DNA from 4 places in the Saccharopolyspora sp. NPDC049426 genome. Region 3 is predicted to be linked to each of the others. Evidence: riboswitches for the same ligand, from Rfam matches in the RefSeq annotation. Region 3 holds a riboswitch; each other region holds the start of a gene.

Region 1 (5,153 bases), on a different contig from region 3:
AACCCGGATGCGACCGAGGGAGCGCCGCGGCCCGACACCGACCTGGTGCCGTTCCGGCAGGCGGTGCGCACGTGGTTCGGGATCTCGTTGCAGACCTTCGGTGGGCCTGCTGGGCAGATCGCGGTGATGCAGCGGACCTTGGTGGAGCAGAAGCGCTGGATCGGTCAGCGGCGGTTCCTGCACGCGCTGAACTACTGCATGTTGCTGCCCGGTCCAGAAGCTCAGCAGTTGGCCATCTACATCGGATGGTTGCTCAACGGTCTGCGCGGTGGCCTGGTCGCCGGCGTCCTGTTCGTGCTTCCCGGCGTGGTCGCGTTGCTCGGGTTGTCGGCGATCTACGTGGCCTTCGGTGACACGACCGCGGTCACCGCGATCTTCGCCGGCCTGGCACCGGCGGTGGTGGCCATCGTCGCCCAGGCCGTGGTCCGAGTGGGTCGGCGGGCGCTGGGCCATCCCGCGCTCATCGCACTGGCCGTCGGGGCGTTCGTGGCCATCGCCGTGTTCGGCATCGCCTTCCCGATCGTCATCGCCGCCGCCGGTCTGATCGGCTGGCTGCTGGCCCGGTTCGCCCCGCACATCATGAACCGCGCCGAGAGCGACGGTGCCGCTGACGGCACGGCACCGCTGATCTCCGACGGCGCTTTGCACCACGAGACGCCCTCGCTGCGCCGCGGGCTGCAGATCCTGGCGGTCGGGCTGATCGCCTGGGGGCTGCCGGTCGCAGCGGTCGCCCTGTTCACCGGTGCGGGCAGCGTGTTCACCACGCAGGGGGTGTTCTTCTCCGGAACGGCACTGGTCACCTTCGGTGGCGCCTACGCCGTTCTGGCCTTCGTCGCGCAGCGCGCCGTGGAGGTCTACGGGTGGCTGTCGGCCTCGGACATGGTGCGCGGCCTGGCGTTGGCCGAGACGACTCCGGGGCCGCTGATCATGGTGGTGCAGTTCGTCGCCTTCCTCGGCGCGTACAACAATCCGGGGACGCTCAACCCGTGGGTCGCCGCCGTGCTGGGCGCGCTGCTGACGACGTGGGTGACGTTCGTGCCGTGCTTCCTGTTCATCCTGCTGGGCGCCCCGCACGTCGAACGACTCCGCCACAACCACGCGCTGTCGGCCGCGCTGACCGGGATCACCGCCGCTGTGGTCGGTGTGATCGCCAACCTCGCCCTGTACTTCGCAGGCCACACCCTGTTCGCCAGCACGCATCTCCAGCAGCTCGGGCCCCTGTCGCTGAACCTGCCCGATCTGGCCAGCATCCGGCCTGTCGCAGCCGCCATCACCGCGATCGCCCTCGTGCTCGTGTTCGCCCTGCGCTGGCCGATGCTGAGGGTGCTGGCGATCTGCGCTGGACTCGGCGCCGCAGCCGCCCTCGTCGGGCTACCGGTCTCCTGATCGGTTCGACGCTCACCCGCGTGGGGGCCGCCTGGATCGGGGTGCGTTGTGGAGCACGCACTCGGTGCAGCAACCGACGTTGGCGCGCCACAGCTGGCAGCAGGTTCGGCGCCGGGAGCGCAGACCGCGTGGTGTGCTGCTGAGGTCGAGCAGGTCGTCGCGTCCGGTGGCGTTGCGCAGTTCAACGGCGGTGTCGAAGACGTTCCCGCCGGCCCCGTCGGTGGCCATGCGCCGGAGCACTTCACCGATCAAGCCGACGGCGTTGCCCCAGTACTGGTCGCTGTCGGGCGGCGGACCGCCCAGGGAGGCGAGTCCCTCCGTGAGGGGCGAGAGGAAACCGGAAACGGTGGTCCACCAGGAATTTTCGGTGGCATGGGGGTCGAGGACGAGTCCCTGCAGCATCCCCCGGTCGTCGACCGCGGCCCGTGCGGTGGCCAGCGAGGGGATGGGCAGGCCCAGGTGGCGTTCGGGAACCGTCGCGCACAACGCGAGCCAGGACGCGCGGAAGGCGACGAGAACGGTTGCGGCCCGGTGGTGTTGAAAACCGCCCAGCCGCTGCCATTCTCGCACGTTGCAGGAGAGCAGGCCGGAAAGCGGACGGCAGAACTCCGCCCACGGCAAGAGTTTCCCGGGATGCTCGGGTGCGCGAGCGAGGGATCGGGTGCATCGGTCCAGCAGGCGAGCGGTCGAATCGTCCACGAAGTCATTGCACCTGAACAACGGTCGTGCGCAAGGCGCGCGGTGACGTTCGTCGCTTGATCGGCTGTTGTGCCCGCGCGGATCTCCCTCTACCGTTCCGGATGCCGCAGTGCACGGGAAGCCGGTGGAAATCCGGCGTGGTCCTCGCCACTGTGACCGGGGAGCGACCCTGACAGCGCCACTGGACACCGGCAGGTGACTGGGAAGGCCAGGGGAAGCGTCGATCCGGAAGCCAGGAGACCGGCTGCGGCACGCACCGAGTTCCACGAGAGATGGAAAAGAGGATTCGACATGACCGCTCCTGCTCTGTCCGCTGCCGCACCACGCATCCACGTTCCGGCCTGGGCTTGGGCGCTCGCCGCGTTCGCCCTGGTGGCCTTGTACGTCGTGCTGCAGGACAACGGCCTCCTGCTCGCGCAGGCCGCCGATGTCGTGCACGAGTTCACCCACGACGGCAGGCACGCCCTCGGCGTCCCGTGCCACTGAGCGGGGGCGTGATGAGCTCGCCGTTCAACGCGATCCTCCGGCGCGGTCTGCTCGCCGGAGCGTTCGCCGGTCTGACCGCAGCGCTGTTGTCGTTGCTGCTGGTGCAAGCCCCGCTGCAGGCATCGCTCGGGATCGAAGAAGCTCGCTCGCACGCCTCGGGTGAGCACGCGCACGAGGAGATGTTCTCCCGGCCCGTCCAGGTGGTCGGCGGCATGGTCGCCGCCGTGCTGGTGGGGGTGGCCATCGGCGTGATCTTCGCGGTCGTGTTCGCCAGCGTCCGTCATCGGACGACCGCGCGCACCGACTTCGGGCGCAGCCTCCAGCTGACCGCGGTGGGATTCTTCGCGGTGTCGCTGCTGCCCGCGTTGAAGTACCCGGCGAATCCGCCCGGCGTCGGTGAAACCGAGTCGGTGTCGGGCCGGACGCTGGCGTACTTCTCGTTCATCGCCGCAGGCATCCTGATCGTGCTCGCGGCCCACCACCTGCACGGCTACCTGCGGGCCCGCGGGTGGAACCCGAGCCGGTCCACCACCGCCACCGCGGCAGCGACAGCGGTGCTCGCCGGCGTTGCGCTGTGGGCCTGGCCGGCGAACCCCGATCCGATACCGGCCGACGTTCCCGCCGCGTTGCTGTGGCAGTTCCGGCTCGCCTCGCTCGCCGAGCTCGCGGGCATGTGGGCGGTGCTCGGCTTCTCCTTCGGCCTGCTCAACGAGTCCAGCCGCAGCGCAGCCGCAACGGAGGCGTTGGCCACCCAGCGGTAGATGTGCCGCGGCGACGTCGAGGGCGGCGTCGGCTTCCCCCGGCCGACGCGACGAAGTTCGTGCCCCACACCCGATCTCGTGTGGGGCACGAACTTCGCGGCGGACCAGGGCTGGATTCCTCAGGTCGTGACCGGTTCCTCGGCTGCCGGGGCGGATTCCGGGTCGTGCTTGCGCACCGCGACCAGGGCGACCGCGCAGAGCGCGACGACTGCGGCGGCGCCGACGTAGAGCTGGGTCGCCGAGGCGCCCGCGTCCTTGAGCAGCCCCGCGATGGTCGGGGAGAGGATGGCGCCGATCCGGCCCATGCCGAGCGCCCAGCCCATGCCGACGCTGCGGAGGTTGGACGGGTACAGCGGTGGCCCGACGGTGTACGCACCGGCGATGCAGCCGTTGATCAGCGCGCCGACGATGACGCCGATGCCGAATCCGAGCCACAGGATCGAGGTGCTCAGGATGAACACGACCATCATCGCGGCCGACAGCAGGGAGAACCCGATCAGCACGACCCGCGGCGGGCGCACCCGGGCGGCCAGGCCGTAGAGCACGGAGCCGACGGTGCCGCCGATCGAGATCGCCATCCCGGCGGTGACCGCAGCGCTCTTCGAAAGCCCCTCCTCGGCGAGAAGCGTTGGGGTCCAGCTGTTCACGAAGTAGAAGCCGAACATGATGGTGATGAAGATGATCCAGAGCAGGATCGTGGGGGCGAGCAGCTGCCTCAACCAGCCCGAACCGGCCTGCTCGGCGTCCTTGCGAGCCGAGCTCGCCCGGTCGAGGTCGTGCGTGCTGGTGGAGTCCATCCCCATTCGCGCCAGGGTCCGGTTGATGCGCTCCAGGGCACCGCGGGGACGGCGCTGCTCGAGGAAGGCGATCGACTCGGGCAGCAGGACGGCGATGACGATCAGGGCGAGCAGGGTTCCGAAACCGCCGGCGTAGAAGACGATCCGCCAGTCACCACCGACCGTGGTCTTCGCGACGAGGCTCGCGAGGGTCGCGCCGATGCCGTACCCGGCGGTGTAGATGCCGATGGCGAGCCCGCGGTTCTTCGTGTTCGAGAACTCGCTGGCGATCACGTTGGTGCTGGCCAGGATGCCGCCCACGCCGATGCCGGTCACGAGCCGGAAGAGGCCCATCACGAGCACTGAGGGGGCCATCGCGGCGCCGAACATGCCGATCGTGCCCAAGGCGAGGCTGATCAGGATCAGCGGGCGACGCCCGATCAGGTCGGCGAAGGGCGCGAGCAGCATCGAACCCAGGGCCATTCCGATCAGGCCGACCGAGACCAGCAGTCCGAACTGGGAACCGCTGAGACCGAACTCCTCGGTGACCGAGGGGCCGGTGAACGCGACCGCCATGACGTCGAAGCCGTCGAGGCAGTTCATGAAGGTGCAGAGCGCGACGATCAGCCATTGGTAGCCGGACATGGGCGCCGCGCCGATGCGTGCCGTGAGAGTCATGGAAGTATCCAGTGGTGAGGGATCCGTTGCGCCCGGATCAGGTGAGGTGGAGGGTGACGGATGCGCGGTCGCCGGTGTTGCCGGCCACCGTGCGGGAGACGCAGAGGCACAGGTTGGTGCAGCGCTGCTTCTGCGCTTCGCTGAGGAAGACGTCGCGGTGGTCGATCGCGCCTTCGACCCCGACGATCTTGGCCAGGCAGAGTCCGCACTCGCCCTTGCGGCAGTCCGAGAGCGTGTCGATCCCGGCCGCGTTCAGGGCGTCCAGGATCGACGTGTCGGGTGCGACGGCGACCTCCCGGTCGAGCTGGGGGAGGCGGACCACGAACTCCTCGGACTCGAACCGGCCGCTGGACCCGAAGGTCTCGAA
Region 2 (5,153 bases), on a different contig from region 3:
GCCGCAGCAGAGGGCGGTGCTCGGCGGGCGGGGTGAACGCGCGCTCCAGGCTCAGGTGCGCCGCATCGCCCCACAGCGCGTAGCGGGAGCGGTAGGCGTGCTGGAAGCCGAACTCGAGGTCGGCGAAAACCCCGTTCTCCGACACCAGGAGCGCGTGCCCTGCCATGTCCACACCGGTGTCGGTGTCGACCCGCAACGTCGCACCGGCCACCGTCAACCCCTCGCCGAGCATCAGCTGCGCGGCCCGGATCGGGTACACCCCGACGTCGAGCAGGCATCCCGCACCCAGCTCGGGGTCGTAGCGGATGTCCCCGGCGCGCGGCGACGGAACGCCGAAGGCCGAGCTGAAGGTCCGCAACCGGCCCAGCCGTCCGCGCTCGACGAGCTCGCGCACCACCTCGTGCTGCGGATGGTGCTGGAACGCGAAGTTCTCCCGCAGCAGCAGCCCTCGCTCGGCGGCCAGCGCCACCAGTTCACCGGTCTGCTCGGCGGAGATCGTCATCGGCTTCTCGCACAGCACGTGCTTCCCGGCGCGCAGCGCGCGTCGCGCCCACTCGAAGTGCAGCGAGTTCGGCAGTGACAGGTACACCGCGTCGATTGCCGAGGAGTCGATCATCTCCTCGTAGCTCATCGCGGTCCCACCGTGCTCGGCGGCGAAGCGCTCGGCCCTGGCCGGCGCCCGGCTGGCGACCCCGGCGACTCGGGAACCCTCGATCCCGTGCAGCGCGGGGAGCATTCGTCGTTCGGCGATTCCGGAGCAGCCGAGCACGCCCCACGCCACCGGCTGGTTCATCGGTGATCCCTCGCAGACTCCTCGATGCGGCGCAACGCGTGCAGCGTAGGGGATCTTGGTGGTCGGTTGCGGGACGCTCAGGAGGTTCGGCCGCGCCGGGCCAGAAGGACGGCGAAGGCCGGAACGCCCACCAGCGCGGTCATGACGCCCACCGGAACCTCCTGCGGGGCGGCGACGGTGGTGGCCAGGACGTCCACCCACACCAGCAGGATCGCGCCCAGCACGGCCGTGACCGGCAGCAGCGCGCGATGCCGCGGGCCCACCAGCAGCCGCGCGGCCTGCGGCAGGACCAGACCGACGAACCCGATCGCACCGGCCGCCGCGACGAGCGTGGCGGTCAGCAGCGCGGTGGTCACCAGCAGCACGATCCGCAGTCGCGTGACGTGAACGCCCAGCGCCGCGGCCGTGTCCTGCCCCAGCGCGAAGGCGTCCAGCGCCCCGGCCCGCGACAGGCACAGCAGCAGGCAGACCGCGCACACCGCGCCCGAGACCGCCACGTCGTTCCAGCGGGCGCCGGAGAGCGAACCGAGCAGCCAGAACAGCACGCCCCGGGTCTGCTCGGCGTCCGCCGAGGTGATCACGACGAACGACGTCAGGGCCGAGAACAGCTGCGTCCCGGCGACACCGGCCAGCACCACGTGCGTCGTGGTGCCACCGGCCACCGCGCCCAAGGTCATCACCAGCGCGAACGCGACCAGCGCACCGGCGAAGGCGCCCGCGGTCAAACCGATCGCGCCCGCGCCCAACCCGAGGATCACCACCAGCACGGCACCTGTCGAGGCGCCCGCTGACACGCCCAGCAGGAAGGGGTCGGCGAGCGGGTTGCGCAGCAACGACTGCAACACCGCGCCGCACACCCCGAGCCCGGCGCCGCAGATCGCCGCGAGGACCGCGCGCGGCAACCGCAGCTGCCAGACGATGCCCTGCCCGATCCGCGACACGTCGGTCTCGCCCAGACCCAGCCGCGCGCCCACCACGCCGGCCACGTCGGCCACCGACAGCGGAGCCGGACCGAGCGTGACCGCCACGGCGATCGACAGCAGCAGCAGCGGGAGCCCGGCCAGCACGATCAGCGAGGAGGGCAGGCGCCTGGTCCTCACCGCCGCTCCAGCTCGGCCAACCGGTCGGCGAGCCGTTCGATCCCGGTGATCGTGCGCATGCTGATGTTCATCTCGGTGCCGGTCATGCTCATCCACCGGCTCTCGCCGACGGCGGGCAACCGTGACATCGCGGGGTCGGTGCGCAGGAATTCCTGCTTGGCGGCGAGGGAATCGCCTTCGCCGTCGCGGGTGAGGTCACCGAGCACCAGCAGGTCGGGGTCGCGGGCGAGCACGTCCTCCCACGACACCTGCGGCCACATCGAGCGCACGTCGTCGTAGGCGTTGCGCACCCCGAGGGTGCGGGTCATGATCGCCGGAGAGCCGGTCGAGCCTGCCACGTAGGGGGATTCGGTGCGGGCGAACCAGAACAGCACCGAGGTGTCCCGGTGGGCGACGGCCTTGCGCTGGGCGTCAGCCACCCGTTGCCGCAGTTGCGCCACCAGCGCTTCGCCGCGCTGCGGGACGTCGAAGATCGTGGCGATCTCCTGCACCTCGCGGTAGATGTCGTCGAGCTCGACCGGCTCGGCGAGGGGTGCTTCCTCGGGCAGGCAGTTGGAGGGGGAGAGGTAGGTGGGGACTCCGAGCTCGGCGAAGCGCTCCCGCGAGGCCACGCCCTCGTCGGTGAACACCGCCTGGTAGGCGCCCAGCACCACGTCGGGCTCGGTGGCCAGCACTGATTCGAACGACGGGTTGTTGTCGGAAAGCCGCGGCACCCGGGCGTTCTCGGCGGCCAGCGCCGGATCGACCGGATCGGTCCAGGTCGCGGTGCCCACCATCCGGTCCGCCAGTCCCAGGGCCAGCATGATCTCGGTGGTCGACTGGTTGAGGCTCACCGCGCGGCGCGGCGGTTCGGACACCGAGACGTTCGCGTCGCAGTTGGGCAGCGACACCCGAGGCGGAGCCGACTCCGTCGCGGGTGCGTTGCAGGCGGCGAGGGCGGTGGCGCAGAGCAGCATCAAGCCCGTGCGCGTCCAGCGTAAGAACACGTTGTGCGGAAATCCTCACCCCAGGCCCATTCGCGAGACCTGGTCGGCCGATTCCCGGAGCCGGGTGCGGATCCGGGGAGCCGGCAGGTCTTCGGGCTCGGGCTCGACCGGGCGAGCCGCCTTCCCGGATCGAGTGCGATCCAGTGGCTCGGGCTCGTCCGTCACCCCTACCGCTGCGCGTCAGCTCCGGCTTCCGACCGGATTCCCATCGGCCACACGTGGCACGACCGGCTCGCGATCGAGTCTAACCGGCGGGGGTGCGGTCGATCCGGCGGCCGTTGCGACGAATCGCCTCGACCGCCCGAATCGCCCGCACCCCTCACTGTTGACCTGCGACGAGTCCGCGCGGAAATCCACCGTGGACTACTGGTGCGTGCCGCCGTCGACGCGGATCTCGGTGCCGGTGATGAAGGCGCCGTCGTCGGAGGCGAGCATCGCGACCACGCCGGCCACGTGCTCCGGCGGTGCGAAGCCGCTGCCGAGGGCGGGGGAGAGCTTGGTGAACAGGTCCCAGTCGGTGTCGGCGGGCAGTTTGTCCGCGGTGGTCTCGGTGATGCCGCTGCGAATTCCGCCGGGCACCAGCGATACCGCGCGCAGGCCCTGCTTGGCGTACTCCAGGGCGATGGCGTGGGTGAACGACTGGATGCCGCCCTTGCTGGCGGCGTAGGCGGCCATGTAGGGGTGGGCGAAGTTCGCCGAGGTCGAGCTGAAGTTGATCACCACGCCGCTGCCGGTCTCCAGCAGCGCGGGTAACGCCGCGCGGGTGACCAGGAAGGTGCCGGTGAGGTTGACCGCGAGGATCCGGTTCCACAGCTCCAGCGAGCACTCGTGCGTGTGCGCGCTGTGCAGCATCCCCGCCGCGTTGACCAGCACGTCCAGCCCGCCCAGCTGCTCGGCCGCGGCCGGTACCGTCGCGTCGACGGCGTCCTCCTGGGAGATGTCCAGCGGCAGGGTTCCCAGCCGGTCGCAGGTGCCGGCCTCGGCCGCGCGCCGCGAGGTCTCCTTCAGCCCGGTCTCGTCGATGTCGGTGGTCAGCACTCTGGCGCCCTCGTCGAGCAGGCGCAGCACGCTGGCCTGCCCGATCCCCGACGCTCCACCTGTCACGAGCACGCGCTTGCCGTTGAGCCTGTCCATCGCGATCGCGTCCTTCCGCACCCTCGAACGCCCCGACCGGGCCTTCGTGAGGCTCAACGCACGACGCGGCCGGAAGTTGCTCACCAACCGGGGCGGGGCGGTCGATCGTCCGGTGTGGACGAATGTGACGAACGTCGGTCACAGCGGGTGGATCTCGGGCTGGACGCCACACGGAGCGTTAGTTAGGTTAGGCGCACTTAACTCGCTGCGAGGTGTGGAAATGCGCTGGATGCGGACCCTGGGGCTGATCATGGCAGTCCTGCTGGGAATCGCCCTGACCGGCTGCGGCGCGGCCGGTCCCGAGAACGACGAGCCCGCCGCCGGATCGGCGGACGGCCAGTTCCCGGTCACCATCAAGACCGCGTTCGGTGACGTCACCGTTCCGGAGCGTCCCCAGCGGGTCGTCGCGCTGGGATGGGGCGACGCCGAAACCGCGCTGAGCCTCGGGGTGCAGCCCGTCGGTGCCGCCGACTGGCTGCCGGTGGGTGGCGACGGCGTCCCGCCGTGGATCCCCGCCGACAAGCGCTACGCAACACCGCCGAAGATGCTCGGCACCATGGAGGTCGACATGGAGGCCGTCGCGGCGCTCCAGCCCGACCTGATCCTCGACACCCGCGCCAGCGGCGACAAGGAGCGCTACAACCTGCTCAACCGGCTCGGCGTTCCCGTGGTGAGCATCCCGCCGGGCGGGGAGAGCTACCTGACCACCTGGGACCAGCAGCTGGACATGGTGGGCAAGGCACTGGGCAAGTCCGCCGAAGCAGCTCAGCAGAAGGCCGGCCTGGAGGCCAAGTTCCAGCAGGCCGCCGCCGCGCACCCGCAGTTCGCGGGCAAGACCGTGGCCGTCGGCGCCAAGATGGTCGGCTCCTACGGCGCTTACGTCAACGGCGGTTCGCGCCTGGAGTTCATGGAGCGGCTGGGCTTCCGCCAGTCACCGGCCGTGCAGGCGGTCGCCGGGGACAACTTCTTCGTCAGCGTCTCGCCCGAGCGCATGGACCTGTTCAACGCCGACCTGACCGTGATGTTCCCGATCGGCCTGTCCGCCGTCGAGGTCGACAAGGACCAGATGTTCCAGTCGGTGCCGTCGGTCCGCGAACGCCGCGCCGTCGTGCTGCACGACGAGCAGGCCGTGCAGGCGTT
Region 3 (5,153 bases):
TCGGACGGCGCGTGGTCGCCTCCCTCGCTGGAGCGGGCGTCGACACCGGCCTGGTCGAGATGCGTTCCGAAGCACCGACCGGCGTCTACTTCAAGGACCCCGGGCCGGACGGAACCCGAGTGCACTACTACCGCGCGGGCTCGGCGGCCTCGACGATGGACCTGGACTTCCTCGCCGACGACGTCATCGACGCCGCCGGCGTGCTGCACATCAGCGGCATCACCCCGGCGCTGTCGGAAGGCTGCGACCGGCTGATCCGGCGGCTGCTGACCCGCCCCCGCCGCGCCCCGATCTCCTTCGACGTCAACCACCGGCCGGCGCTGTGGTCGGCCCGGCAGGCCGCCCCGGTGCTCGCCGAGCTCGCCCAGCTCGCCGACGTGGTGTTCGTCGGCCTCGACGAGGCCGCCACCCTGTGGGGCGTGAAAACCGCCGACGACGTGAGGGAACTCCTCGACTCTCCGGTCACCGTCGTGGTCAAGGACGGCGCCGAGGCCGCCTACGCGCTCGGCGAGCGCCGCACCGTCGTGCCCGCTCCGGCGGTCGAGGTCGTCGAACCGGTCGGCGCCGGTGACGCCTTCGCGGCCGGGTTCCTCTCCGGCGTGCTGCGCGGCGAGGACGACGAGCGCTGCCTGCGCCGCGGGCACCTGCTGGCCGCGCACAGCCTGCGCAGCACCGAGGACCACACCGCACCGCCCGACGCCCAGTCGCTCGCGCGCTGGCTGGCGCTCGACGAGGAGCAGTGGGGCGCACTGCGATTCGACGGGAGTGAGTGAGAAGTGCCCTTGTTGGAGGAGTTGTTCGCCAAGCCGGTGATGGCGATCCTGCGCGGCATGGATCCGCAGCGGACCGCAGAACTGGCCGAACGAGCTTGGGACCTGGGCATCGACGCCGTCGAGGTCCCGATCGAGACGCCGAAGGCCGAGCCCTCGCTGGCAGCGGCCGTGCGCGCCGGAGCCGAACGCGGCCGCCCGGTCGGCGCGGGCACGATCATCACCCCCGACCAGCTGCGCACGGCCCGCGACCTGGGCGCGGCCTTCACCATCGCACCCGGCCTCGACGCCGAGATCGTGCGGCTGAGCGCCGAACTCGACCTGCCGCACGTGCCCGGGGTGGCCACGCCCAGCGAGGTCCAGCAGGCGCTGCGCCTCGGGTTGTCGTGGGTGAAGGCCTTTCCCGCCGCTGAGCTGGGCAGCAGCTGGTTCCGCGCGATGAAGGGCCCGTTCCCCTCGCTGCGCGTGGTGGCCACCGGAGGGATGAACGCCCGCAACGCTCCGGAGTTCTTGCGGGCAGGAGCCGACGTGGTCGCGGTCGGTTCGGCGCTGGAGGACGAGACCCAGCTGCCCGCGCTGGCGCAGCTCATCGAGGGCTGACGTTCCCCCAGGACGAGTTCGCAGTACGTGAGAGAGGAAGAGTCGTGAAGGTCCACGTTGGTCCGGTCGCCCAGCCCGAGCTGGAAGCCGCCGTGGTGGCGGCCGGTGCTGAGCTGAGCTCGGCGGAGGAGGCGAACGCGCTGGTCTGGTTCGGCGGGGAACCGAGCCGGTTCGGCGAGTACGACCGCCCGGACCTGCAATGGGTGCAGCTGCCATCGGCAGGCATCGAATCCTGGGTGGCCTCCGGCGCGCTGCGCGAGGACCTGACCTTCACCTCGGCCGCGGGAACCTTCGCCCAGACCGTCGCCGAACACACCCTCGGCCTGATGCTCGCCGGTGCGCGGCAGCTGGCCGCGATGGCGCGGGCCACCACGTGGCAGCGTCCCGAGGGCATGCGCAGCCTCGCCGGCTCGACCGTCGGCATCATCGGCGCCGGTGGGATCGGCAAGGCGCTGATCGAGATGCTGCGTCCCTTCGCCGTCCGGGTGCTGGCGGTGAACCGCTCCGGCAAGCCGGTGCTGGGCGCCGAGCGGACCTGGCCGTCCGAGGACGCCGACGGGGTGCGCGAGGTGCTCGCGGAGTCGGACTTCGTGGTGGTGGCGGCTCCGGCGACCTCGGCGACCTCGAAGCTCATCGACGCCGCCGCGTTGCGCGCGATGAAGTCCGACGCGTGGCTGATCAACATCGCGCGGGGATCCCTGGTCGACACCGAGGCGCTGGTCGAGGCCTTGGACGCGGGCCGGATCGGTGGTGCCGCGCTCGACGTCACCGACCCGGAACCGCTGCCCGAAGGGCACCCGCTGTTCACCCACCCGCGCGCGCTGATCTCCCCGCACACCGCCAACCCGCCGTCACTGCAGATGCCGGCCCTGGCACGCAGGGTCGAGGAGAACGTCCGCCGCCACATGGCAGGACAACCACTCCTCGGCCTGGTGGACGTGACCGCGGGTTACTGATCGACACGTCAGGCAAGCACCTAAGGTGCTTTCTCTTTCACCACCCGAGCAACTTGCACCGCCGGGGGTTCTGAGCGGCTCCGTGGGGAGGACGCCGCGACGCCGTGTATTGGCATACATCAGGAGTGGCGCCCGGAGCCACGGAGCCGCTCAGGTTCCCCCACCCGCACCGCTGAGCAAGACGAGTCGTACTCACTGAAGGAGATCTTTCTCGCGAAATCGTTGGTGGGGTGGTGGGTGATCGCGGGCTCGATAGGATGGCTGCGCCAGTACGGCGGTGACGTGGAGGAACCCGGTGTGAGGCCGGGGCGGTCGCGCCACTGTGACCGGGGAGCGGACCCGACAGCCACGCCCTGCGCAGGGCGGGAAGGCGGGGCGCCGCGAGGATCCGGGAGCCAGGAACTCCTGCCGCCGTGACCCCCGCCGGGGCGCGCACCCCGAGAGAGGATCACCGTGAGCGAGCCTGCCCGCGACGCCCGAGTTCTGCTGCTGTCCACTGCGGACACCGACCTGCTGGCCGCCCGTGCCGCCGAGGCCGACTACCGCGTCGCCAACCCCTCCCGCGTGGCCGCCGAGGACGTTCCGGCGCTGCTGGACGGCGTTGACGTCGTCGTGGTCCGGCTGCTGGGCGGCCGCCGCGCCTGGGAGGAGGGCCTGGACGCGGTGCTGGCGTCGGGGCTGCCGACCGTGGCGCTGGGTGGTGAGGCCACCCCGGACGCCGAGCTGATGACGCTGTCCACGGTGCCCGCCGGTGTGTCCACCCAGGCCCTGGCCTACCTGGTGGAAGGCGGCCCGGAGAACCTCGCCCAGTTGGCGCACTTCCTGTCGGACACGGTGCTGCTGACCGGCACCGGGTTCACCGAACCGCAGTCGATGCCGGAGTTCGGCCTGCACGGCGAGCGCGAGCACGACCCGTCGCGCCCGACGATCGGCGTCGTCTTCTACCGGGCGCACGCGCTGGCGGCCAACACCGCGTTCGTCGACACCCTCGCCGACCAGGTCGAATCCGCCGGCGCCAACGTGGTGCCGGTGTTCTGCGGCTCGCTGCGCGGGCTGTCCGACGCCGCCGGTCTGCGCGAACTGCTGGGCGGGTGCGACGCGCTGATCGCCACCGTGCTCGCCGCGGGAGGTGCGGTCGCCGCCGACGCCAGCGCGGGCGGTGACGAGGACTCCTGGGACGCCGGTGCGCTGGCCGAGCTCGACATCCCGGTGCTGCAGGGCCTGTGCCTGACCACCAGCCGCGCGGTGTGGTCCGACAGCGACGCTGCGCTGTCGCCGATGGACGCCGCGATGCAGGTCGCCGTGCCGGAGTTCGACGGCCGGTTGATCAGCGTGCCGTTCTCCTTCAAGGAGGAGGGCCCGGAGGGCATCCCGGTCTACGTCGCCGACCCCGAGCGCGCGGCCCGCGTGGCCTCCACCGCCGTGTCGCTGGCGCGGCTGCGGCACGTGGACAACTCCGCCAAGCGCCTCGGCGTGGTGCTCTCCTCCTACCCGACCAAGCACTCCCGCGTCGGCAACGCCGTCGGCCTGGACACCCCCGCTTCAGCGGTCGTGCTGCTGAGCGCGCTGGAGGACGCCGGGTACGACCTCGGCGGTCTGGACGTGACCGGCCTGGACGGCGACACCCTGATCCACCGGCTGATCTCCGCGGGTGGCCACGACGTGGAGTGGCTGACCGAGGAGCAGATGTCCGAGGCCGCGATCCGCGTCCCGACGACCCGCTACCGCGAGTGGTTCGACGCCCTTCCCGAAGAGCTGCGGGCGTCGATGACCGAGCACTGGGGCGCCCCTCCCGGCAGCCTCTACGTCGACGACGAGGGCCACATCTACGTCGCCGCGCTGCGCTTCGGCAACGTGGTGATCCTGATCCAGCCGCCGCGCGGTTTCGGCGAGAACCCGATCGCGATCTACCACGACCCGGACCTGCCGCCCTCGCACCAGTACCTGGCGGCCTACCGCTGGCTGGCCGAGGAGTTCGGCGCGCACGCGGTGATCCACCTGGGCAAGCACGGCACCCTGGAGTGGCTGCCGGGCAAGGGCCTGGGGCTGGCAGCGGACTGCGCGCCGGACGCGGTGCTGGGCGACATGCCGTTCGTGTACCCGTTCATCGTCAACGACCCGGGCGAGGGCACCCAGGCCAAGCGGCGCGGCCACGCGACCGTGGTGGACCACATGATCCCGCCGATGGCCCGCGCCGACGCCTACGGCGACATCGCCAAGCTGGAGCAGCTGCTCGACGAGTACGCGCTGGTCACGGACCTGGACCCGGAGAAGAAACCGGCGCTGCGCAACCAGATCTGGGAGCTGGTCACCCACGCCGAGCTGCACCACGACCTGCACCAGGAGGGCCAGCCGGACGCGGAGTCCTTCGACGACTTCGTGATGCACATCGACGGCTACCTGTGCGAGATCAAGGACGTGCAGATCCGCGACGGCCTGCACATCCTCGGTCGCGCGCCGCGCGACGAGGAGCTGGTCAACGACGTGCTGGCGATCTTGCGCGCCAAGCAGGTCTTCGGCGGCAAGGTCGGCGCGCTGCCCGGCCTGCGCTCCGCGCTGTCGGACCACTTCGGACTCGACGAGCAGGCGCTGCTGGCCGAACCCGGTGCCCGCGCGGACGTTCCGGCCGCGCTGACCGAGCTCGTCGAGGGGCCGTCGGCTTCGGCGTCGGACGCGGTGGACCTGGTGGAGTCGTTGGCGCGCAAGCTGATCCAGGCGCTGGCCGACACCGGCTGGGACTCCGAGCGCGCCGAGCAGGTCGTCACCGACGTGATCGGCACCGGCGTCGCCGACGTCGTGCGGGTGCTGCGGTTCGCCTGCGTCGAGC
Region 4 (5,153 bases), on a different contig from region 3:
AGATGGTCGGGATCGCCGAGCAGTACCAGTACATCCTGCGCGACGAGTCGATCCACCTGAACTTCGGCATCGACTGCATCAACCAGATCAAGCTGGAGAACCCGCACCTGTGGACCCCGGAGTTCCAGCAGGAGGCGCGCACGATGCTCCGCGAGGCGTGCGAGCTGGAGAACGCCTACGGCCGGGACACCATGCCCCGCGGGATGCTCGGCCTGAACTCCGAGGTGTGCGAGCAGTACATGCGGTTCATCACCAACCGCCGCTGCGCACAACTCGGACTGGAACCGGTCTTCCCGGAAACCGACAACCCGTTCCCCTGGATGTCGGAGACCATGGATCTGAAGAAGGAGAAGAACTTCTTCGAGACCAGGGTCACGGAGTACCAGTCGGGCGCGGCGCTCACCTGGGACTGAAGCGCCGAGGGGCGGTTTTGGTCCGAACTGACCCGAATTCGATCGTGGAAGGTTCGGACCAAAACCGCCCGGTGTCGGCGCCACCGTCACAACGGCGGCCGCCGGCGACGGGGACCCGGCTGGATCAGGGGCGGGTGCGGTGGGCCGCCTCGGTCATGTTGCGCAACGCCGGTTCCACCTGCGGGTAGTCGCGGGTCTTGAGACCGCAGTCCGGGTTGACCCACAGCCGGTCGGCCGGAACTGCCTTGAGAGCGGCCCGCAGCAGCTCCCCCATCTCCTCCTGGTCGGGCACCCGGGGTGAGTGGATGTCGTAGACGCCTGGCCCCACGCCCCGGTCGAAGCCGACCTCGTTGAGGTCGGCGAGGACCTCCATGCGGGAGCGGGCCGCCTCGATGCTGGTCACGTCGGCGTCGAGGGCCACGATCGCGTCGATGACGTCGCCGAACTCCGAATAGCACAGGTGGGTGTGGATCTGGGTCGCCTCGGCGATCCCGGAGGTGGCCAGGCGGAACGACTCCACCGCCCACTCCAGGTAGGCCGGCCGTTGCTCGGCGCGCAGCGGCAGCAGTTCGCGCAGCGCGGGCTCGTCGACCTGCACCACGCGGATCCCGGCCGCCTCCAGGTCGCGGACCTCGTCGCGGATGGCGAGCGCGACCTGGCGGGCGGTGTCGGCCTGCGGCTGGTCGTCGCGGACGAACGACCACGCCAGCATGGTGACCGGACCCGTCAGCATTCCCTTGACCGGCTTCTCGGTGAGCCGCTGCGCGTGCGCGGCCCACTCGACCGTCATCGGTTCCGGACGCCGCACGTCGCCGAACAGGATCGGTGGCCGCACGCACCGGGAGCCGTAGGACTGCACCCACCCGTTGTCGGTGGCGGCGAAACCGTCGAGTTGCTCGGCGAAGTACTGCACCATGTCGTTGCGCTCGGGCTCGCCGTGCACCAGCACGTCCAGGCCGATGTCCTCCTGCAGCGCGATGACGCGCTCGACCTCGTCGCGCATCCGCTGCCGGTAGGTGGCCGCGTCGATGCGCCCGGCGCGCAGCGCGGCCCGCGCCTTGCGGACGTCGGTGGTCTGCGGGAACGATCCGATCGTGGTGGTCGGCAGCGGCGGCAGGCGAAGCGACTTCTGCTGCGCTTCTGCCCGTTTCGCGTAATCGGTGCGCCGGGAGTCCTGCGGGCGCAGTGCGTCGAGTCGCGCGCGAACGCGGTTGTCGCGCACCCGCTCCGCCCGCGCCCGGTCGGCCACCGCCGCTCGCGCCTCGACGAGCTCGCTCTCGACGACGTCGCGGCCCTCGCGCAGCGCCCGCCCGAGGGTGACCACCTCGCGGACCTTCTGCGCCGCGAAGGAAAGCCACGGCTTGACCTGCGGATCGAGCGAGGTCTCCGCGTCGATGTCGTAGGGCACGTGCAGCAGCGAGCAGGACGTGCCGATGCCCACCTCGCCGGCCGAGCCCAGCAGCGTCGCCGCCGCGGTCATGCACCGGTCGAGGTCGGCGCGCCAGATGTTGCGGCCGTCGATCAACCCCGCGACCAGAGTCTTGTCGCGCAACCCGGGAGTGGCGGCAACTCGGTCCTGAGTGGACGGATCGGTGACCAGGTCCAGCGCGATGCCCTCGATCGGCGCGGCGGCGAGCACGCCGAGCGCGTCACCGGGATCGCCGAAGTAGCAGGCGGTGAGGATCGCGGGGCGTTCGGCGAGGTCGCCGAGGCGCCGGTAGGTGTTGCGCAGCGCGTCGAGCTCCTGCGGCGTGCGGTCGGCGGCCAGCGCGGGCTCGTCGAGCTGCACCCACTGCGCTCCGGCCCGGTGGAGTTCGCCGAGCAGCTGCTCGTAGGCGTCGGTGAGTTCGGCGAGCTTGTCCAGCGGGTCGAAGTCCTCTTCGGACGGTTTGGACAGCAGCAGGAACGTCAGCGGCCCCACCAGCACCGGCCGGGTCTCCACCCCGAGCTTGCGCGCCTCCCGGAACTGCTCGACAGCGGTGCGGTCGGTGAGCGAGAAGCTCGTGTCCGGGCCGATTTCGGGGACCAGGTAGTGGTAGTTGGTGTCGAACCACTTCGTCATCTCCAGCGGGGGCACGGCCTCGGTGCCGCGCGCCATCGCGAAGTAGGTGTCCAGCGCGCCGAGGCCCAGCTCGGCGTAGCGGCGCGGGACGGCCCCGAAGGCGACGGCGGTGTCCAGGACGTGGTCGTAGTAGGAGAACGTGTTGCCCGGGACCGAGTCGAGGCCTGCTTCGGCCAAGCCTCGCCAGGTGTCCTCCCGCAGCCGACGCGCGACCTCCCGCAGGTCCGCCTCGCCGCTGCGGCCCGCCCAGTAGGACTCCAGGGCTCGCTTGAGCTCCCGGTTCGGGCCGATCCGGGGATGTCCGAGTACGGTGGATCCGATCTTGCTGGTCAACGCTCTCTCCTCGCGAGCTCGACGTGGTCGGTCGAGGACTTCGCGGCAGGCACGCGCCGACCAGCGGACGCACGTCGCCCGCTGATCGTCCGCCAGGCCCTCCCGCGAGACCTCGGACCAGCGCGCACCGTCGGTGCGCGCGCCGGTGGCAGGTCTTCGGACTCGCGGGCACCCGGTCTCGGGGAGGTCCCGGTGGAACCTCGCGCCTCAAGACCGGACCTACTGGCCGTCGCTTCCCGGACGCGTGACGCCCAGTGCTCATGACGGCGGTCGTTCCCGCTCACCGCTGCGGGGCAGTCCCGGATTCGCACCGGGTTCCCTCTTGCCTCGTTCGATCGCGCTCACCGCTCGACCGGACGAACCACCAGCACCCTCAGGCTAACCATCCGCGGGCACGAGACAACCCCGCGCGGCGTTCGGCCGGGTCCCCATCACGGCTCTGAGCTCGTGTTCGACACCCGGAGGAGATCCCGATCACGGAGCGGTCAGCCGGCCTTGGCGGAACCGATGGTGAAGGGCGTGCCGAACGGGTCCTTGACCTCGGCGATGCGGCCGTAGGCCATGTCGTAGGGGGGCTGGACAACGCCGCCCGCGTCGGTGGCCCGTCGTGCGGTGGCGTCGGTGTCCTCGACCATGAACAGCGTGCCCCAGGACGAAGCGGTGGCGGACGGGTCGCCGAGGATTCCGCCGATCTCGTGGCCGTCGGGTCGGCGCAGGAACGTGAAGTCACCTTCGCCGAGGTGTCCCTCGCTGTCCAGGCTGAAGCCGAAGACCTTCGGGTAGAACTCCCGCGCCGGACCCGGGTCCGGGGTGACGAGATCGTTGCGCAGCAAGGTGTTCGGCTCGTTGACGAGGCGGGATCCGATGTGCTTGTTGCCGTGCCAGAGCCCGAACTGCCCGCCGACCGGGTCCTTGAGGATCGCCATCCGCCCCTTGTCCATCACGTCCATGGGCGGGGTGATCACCTGGCCGTCGGCGGCCTCCGCCTTGGACACGGTGCCGGCGACGTCATCGGTGGCGAAGTAGACGTTCCACCAGAACTCGGTCGCCTCGAGGTCGTGGTTGGGCATGAGCGCGGCGACTTCCCTGCCCCGGACCAGGCACATCGTGTAGCGGCCCATCCCCTCGGGCCCCACGTCGAACTCCCACCCGAAAACGGCGCCGTAGAACGCCATCGCACGATCGAGGTCGGGGATTCCCAGGTCGATCCACGCGGGCGTCCCGTTGGGCTGCACCGCATCCACTTCCGCCATGACTCCTCCTCAGCTGCCGGGGAACTGCCACGACGGTAACCAGCGGCCCTGACAAATCGCCCACCGAAGCACGGGAGAGTGTCACCCCGGTGCACGGAGGAATTCTCAGGTTTTGATGGGGGACCAGGCTCGCAGCCACGTGTCGGGGTTGCTGAGGTCCGGGGTGGCGGTCGCGTTGCGCACCACCGGAACGCGCATCAGCATCCCGAAGTTGTCCGGGTCGGCGATCCGGTGCTTGAGGCGCTCGTGGTTGCGCTCGCGCAGCTCGGGGTCGGTGAGGCAGCGGACCGCGCCGAACCCGCCCCGGGTGAACACACCGCTGCACAAGGTCAGGCTGCGCCGCACGTTGTAGGGGTTGGGGAAGCGCGCCAGCATGCCCACGTCCTCGATCAGCCGGTCGTCGTGCAACGTCGGCCGGTACTGCCGGGATTCCTCGGCGATCTCGAAGACCTCCCCGTGCCCGAGGTCGTCGACCTCGACCTGGCGCACCGGCAGTCCGAAGCGCACCTGACGCCGCATCGGGTTCATCGCCGGACTTCCCAGCAGCACCAGGTGCGCATGCAGGTCGTGCGGGTCGATGCGGCGGGCGATGTCGAACCGCACGTCCGACGCGGGGTTCAGCGCGCGGACGTGCCCGTAGAGCTCGATCAACGAGTCGCCGTCGGCGTAGGAGGACATCCCGATGTAGTTGCGCCGCTCGGGCGAGGCCAGCGGCGAGAGGTTCCGGGCGGGAACGCGCCCGGTGAGGATGCGCACCGGGCCGCCGTCGGGGAACCGCCAGAAGTCCGAGAACCCCTGCGCCGACGTGGACTCATCCGCGTGGGACCGCAGCGCGTCCAGCTCCTCCTTGAGCTTCGCGCGGAGCCGGCGCTCCTGTTCGGTGAGCGAGGCCGGTGAGGGGAGTTTCCCGTTCCTCGCCGGGTTCTCGGCCGCGAAGAAGGTCGCGTAGTCGCCGAGCCGGGGCGGTGGCGGCACCTTCACCCCGCCTTCCCACTGCGAGACGCTGGAGACCGCCACGCCGAGCACCCGCGCCAGCTTCCCCTGGGTCAGGCCGTGCCCCTGGCGCAGTTCCCGCAGCCGTGCGCCGAGACC

What was found. Region 3 has a riboswitch for cobalamin ahead of cobN (cobaltochelatase subunit CobN). Riboswitches for the same ligand answer to the same signal wherever they lie in the genome.
Region 1: it holds a riboswitch for cobalamin, as region 3 does, so the genes downstream of both, AB0J78_RS20725 (CbtB-domain containing protein) here and cobN (cobaltochelatase subunit CobN) in region 3, are expected to answer to the same signal.
Region 2: it holds a riboswitch for cobalamin, as region 3 does, so the genes downstream of both, AB0J78_RS09705 (ABC transporter substrate-binding protein) here and cobN (cobaltochelatase subunit CobN) in region 3, are expected to answer to the same signal.
Region 4: it holds a riboswitch for cobalamin, as region 3 does, so the genes downstream of both, metE (5-methyltetrahydropteroyltriglutamate--homocysteine S-methyltransferase) here and cobN (cobaltochelatase subunit CobN) in region 3, are expected to answer to the same signal.

The regions. Positions count from the first base shown of each region.
Region 1 covers NZ_JBFAPZ010000009.1:144,503-149,655, reverse strand. Annotated here, with positions in the region: gene chrA (chromate efflux transporter) at 1-1,386, shown strand, start outside; gene AB0J78_RS20730 (hypothetical protein) at 1,399-1,956, opposite strand; cobalamin riboswitch at 2,176-2,349, shown strand; gene AB0J78_RS20725 (CbtB-domain containing protein) at 2,377-2,571, shown strand; gene AB0J78_RS20720 (CbtA family protein) at 2,583-3,332, shown strand; gene AB0J78_RS20715 (MFS transporter) at 3,452-4,786, opposite strand; gene AB0J78_RS20710 (PDR/VanB family oxidoreductase) at 4,824-5,153, opposite strand, start outside.
Region 2 covers NZ_JBFAPZ010000004.1:164,347-169,499, forward strand. Annotated here, with positions in the region: gene AB0J78_RS09695 (Gfo/Idh/MocA family oxidoreductase) at 1-793, opposite strand, end outside; gene AB0J78_RS09700 (iron chelate uptake ABC transporter family permease subunit) at 871-1,893, opposite strand; gene AB0J78_RS09705 (ABC transporter substrate-binding protein) at 1,890-2,879, opposite strand; cobalamin riboswitch at 2,944-3,126, opposite strand; gene AB0J78_RS09710 (SDR family NAD(P)-dependent oxidoreductase) at 3,243-4,013, opposite strand; gene AB0J78_RS09715 (iron-siderophore ABC transporter substrate-binding protein) at 4,234-5,153, shown strand, end outside.
Region 3 covers NZ_JBFAPZ010000005.1:176,270-181,422, forward strand. Annotated here, with positions in the region: gene AB0J78_RS12615 (sugar kinase) at 1-773, shown strand, start outside; gene AB0J78_RS12620 (bifunctional 4-hydroxy-2-oxoglutarate aldolase/2-dehydro-3-deoxy-phosphogluconate aldolase) at 777-1,370, shown strand; gene AB0J78_RS12625 (D-isomer specific 2-hydroxyacid dehydrogenase family protein) at 1,415-2,326, shown strand; cobalamin riboswitch at 2,612-2,731, shown strand; gene cobN (cobaltochelatase subunit CobN) at 2,780-5,153, shown strand, end outside.
Region 4 covers NZ_JBFAPZ010000010.1:220,086-225,238, forward strand. Annotated here, with positions in the region: gene AB0J78_RS22580 (ribonucleotide-diphosphate reductase subunit beta) at 1-413, shown strand, start outside; gene metE (5-methyltetrahydropteroyltriglutamate--homocysteine S-methyltransferase) at 538-2,808, opposite strand; cobalamin riboswitch at 2,938-3,189, opposite strand; gene AB0J78_RS22590 (VOC family protein) at 3,294-4,061, opposite strand; gene AB0J78_RS22595 (helix-turn-helix domain-containing protein) at 4,167-5,153, opposite strand, start outside.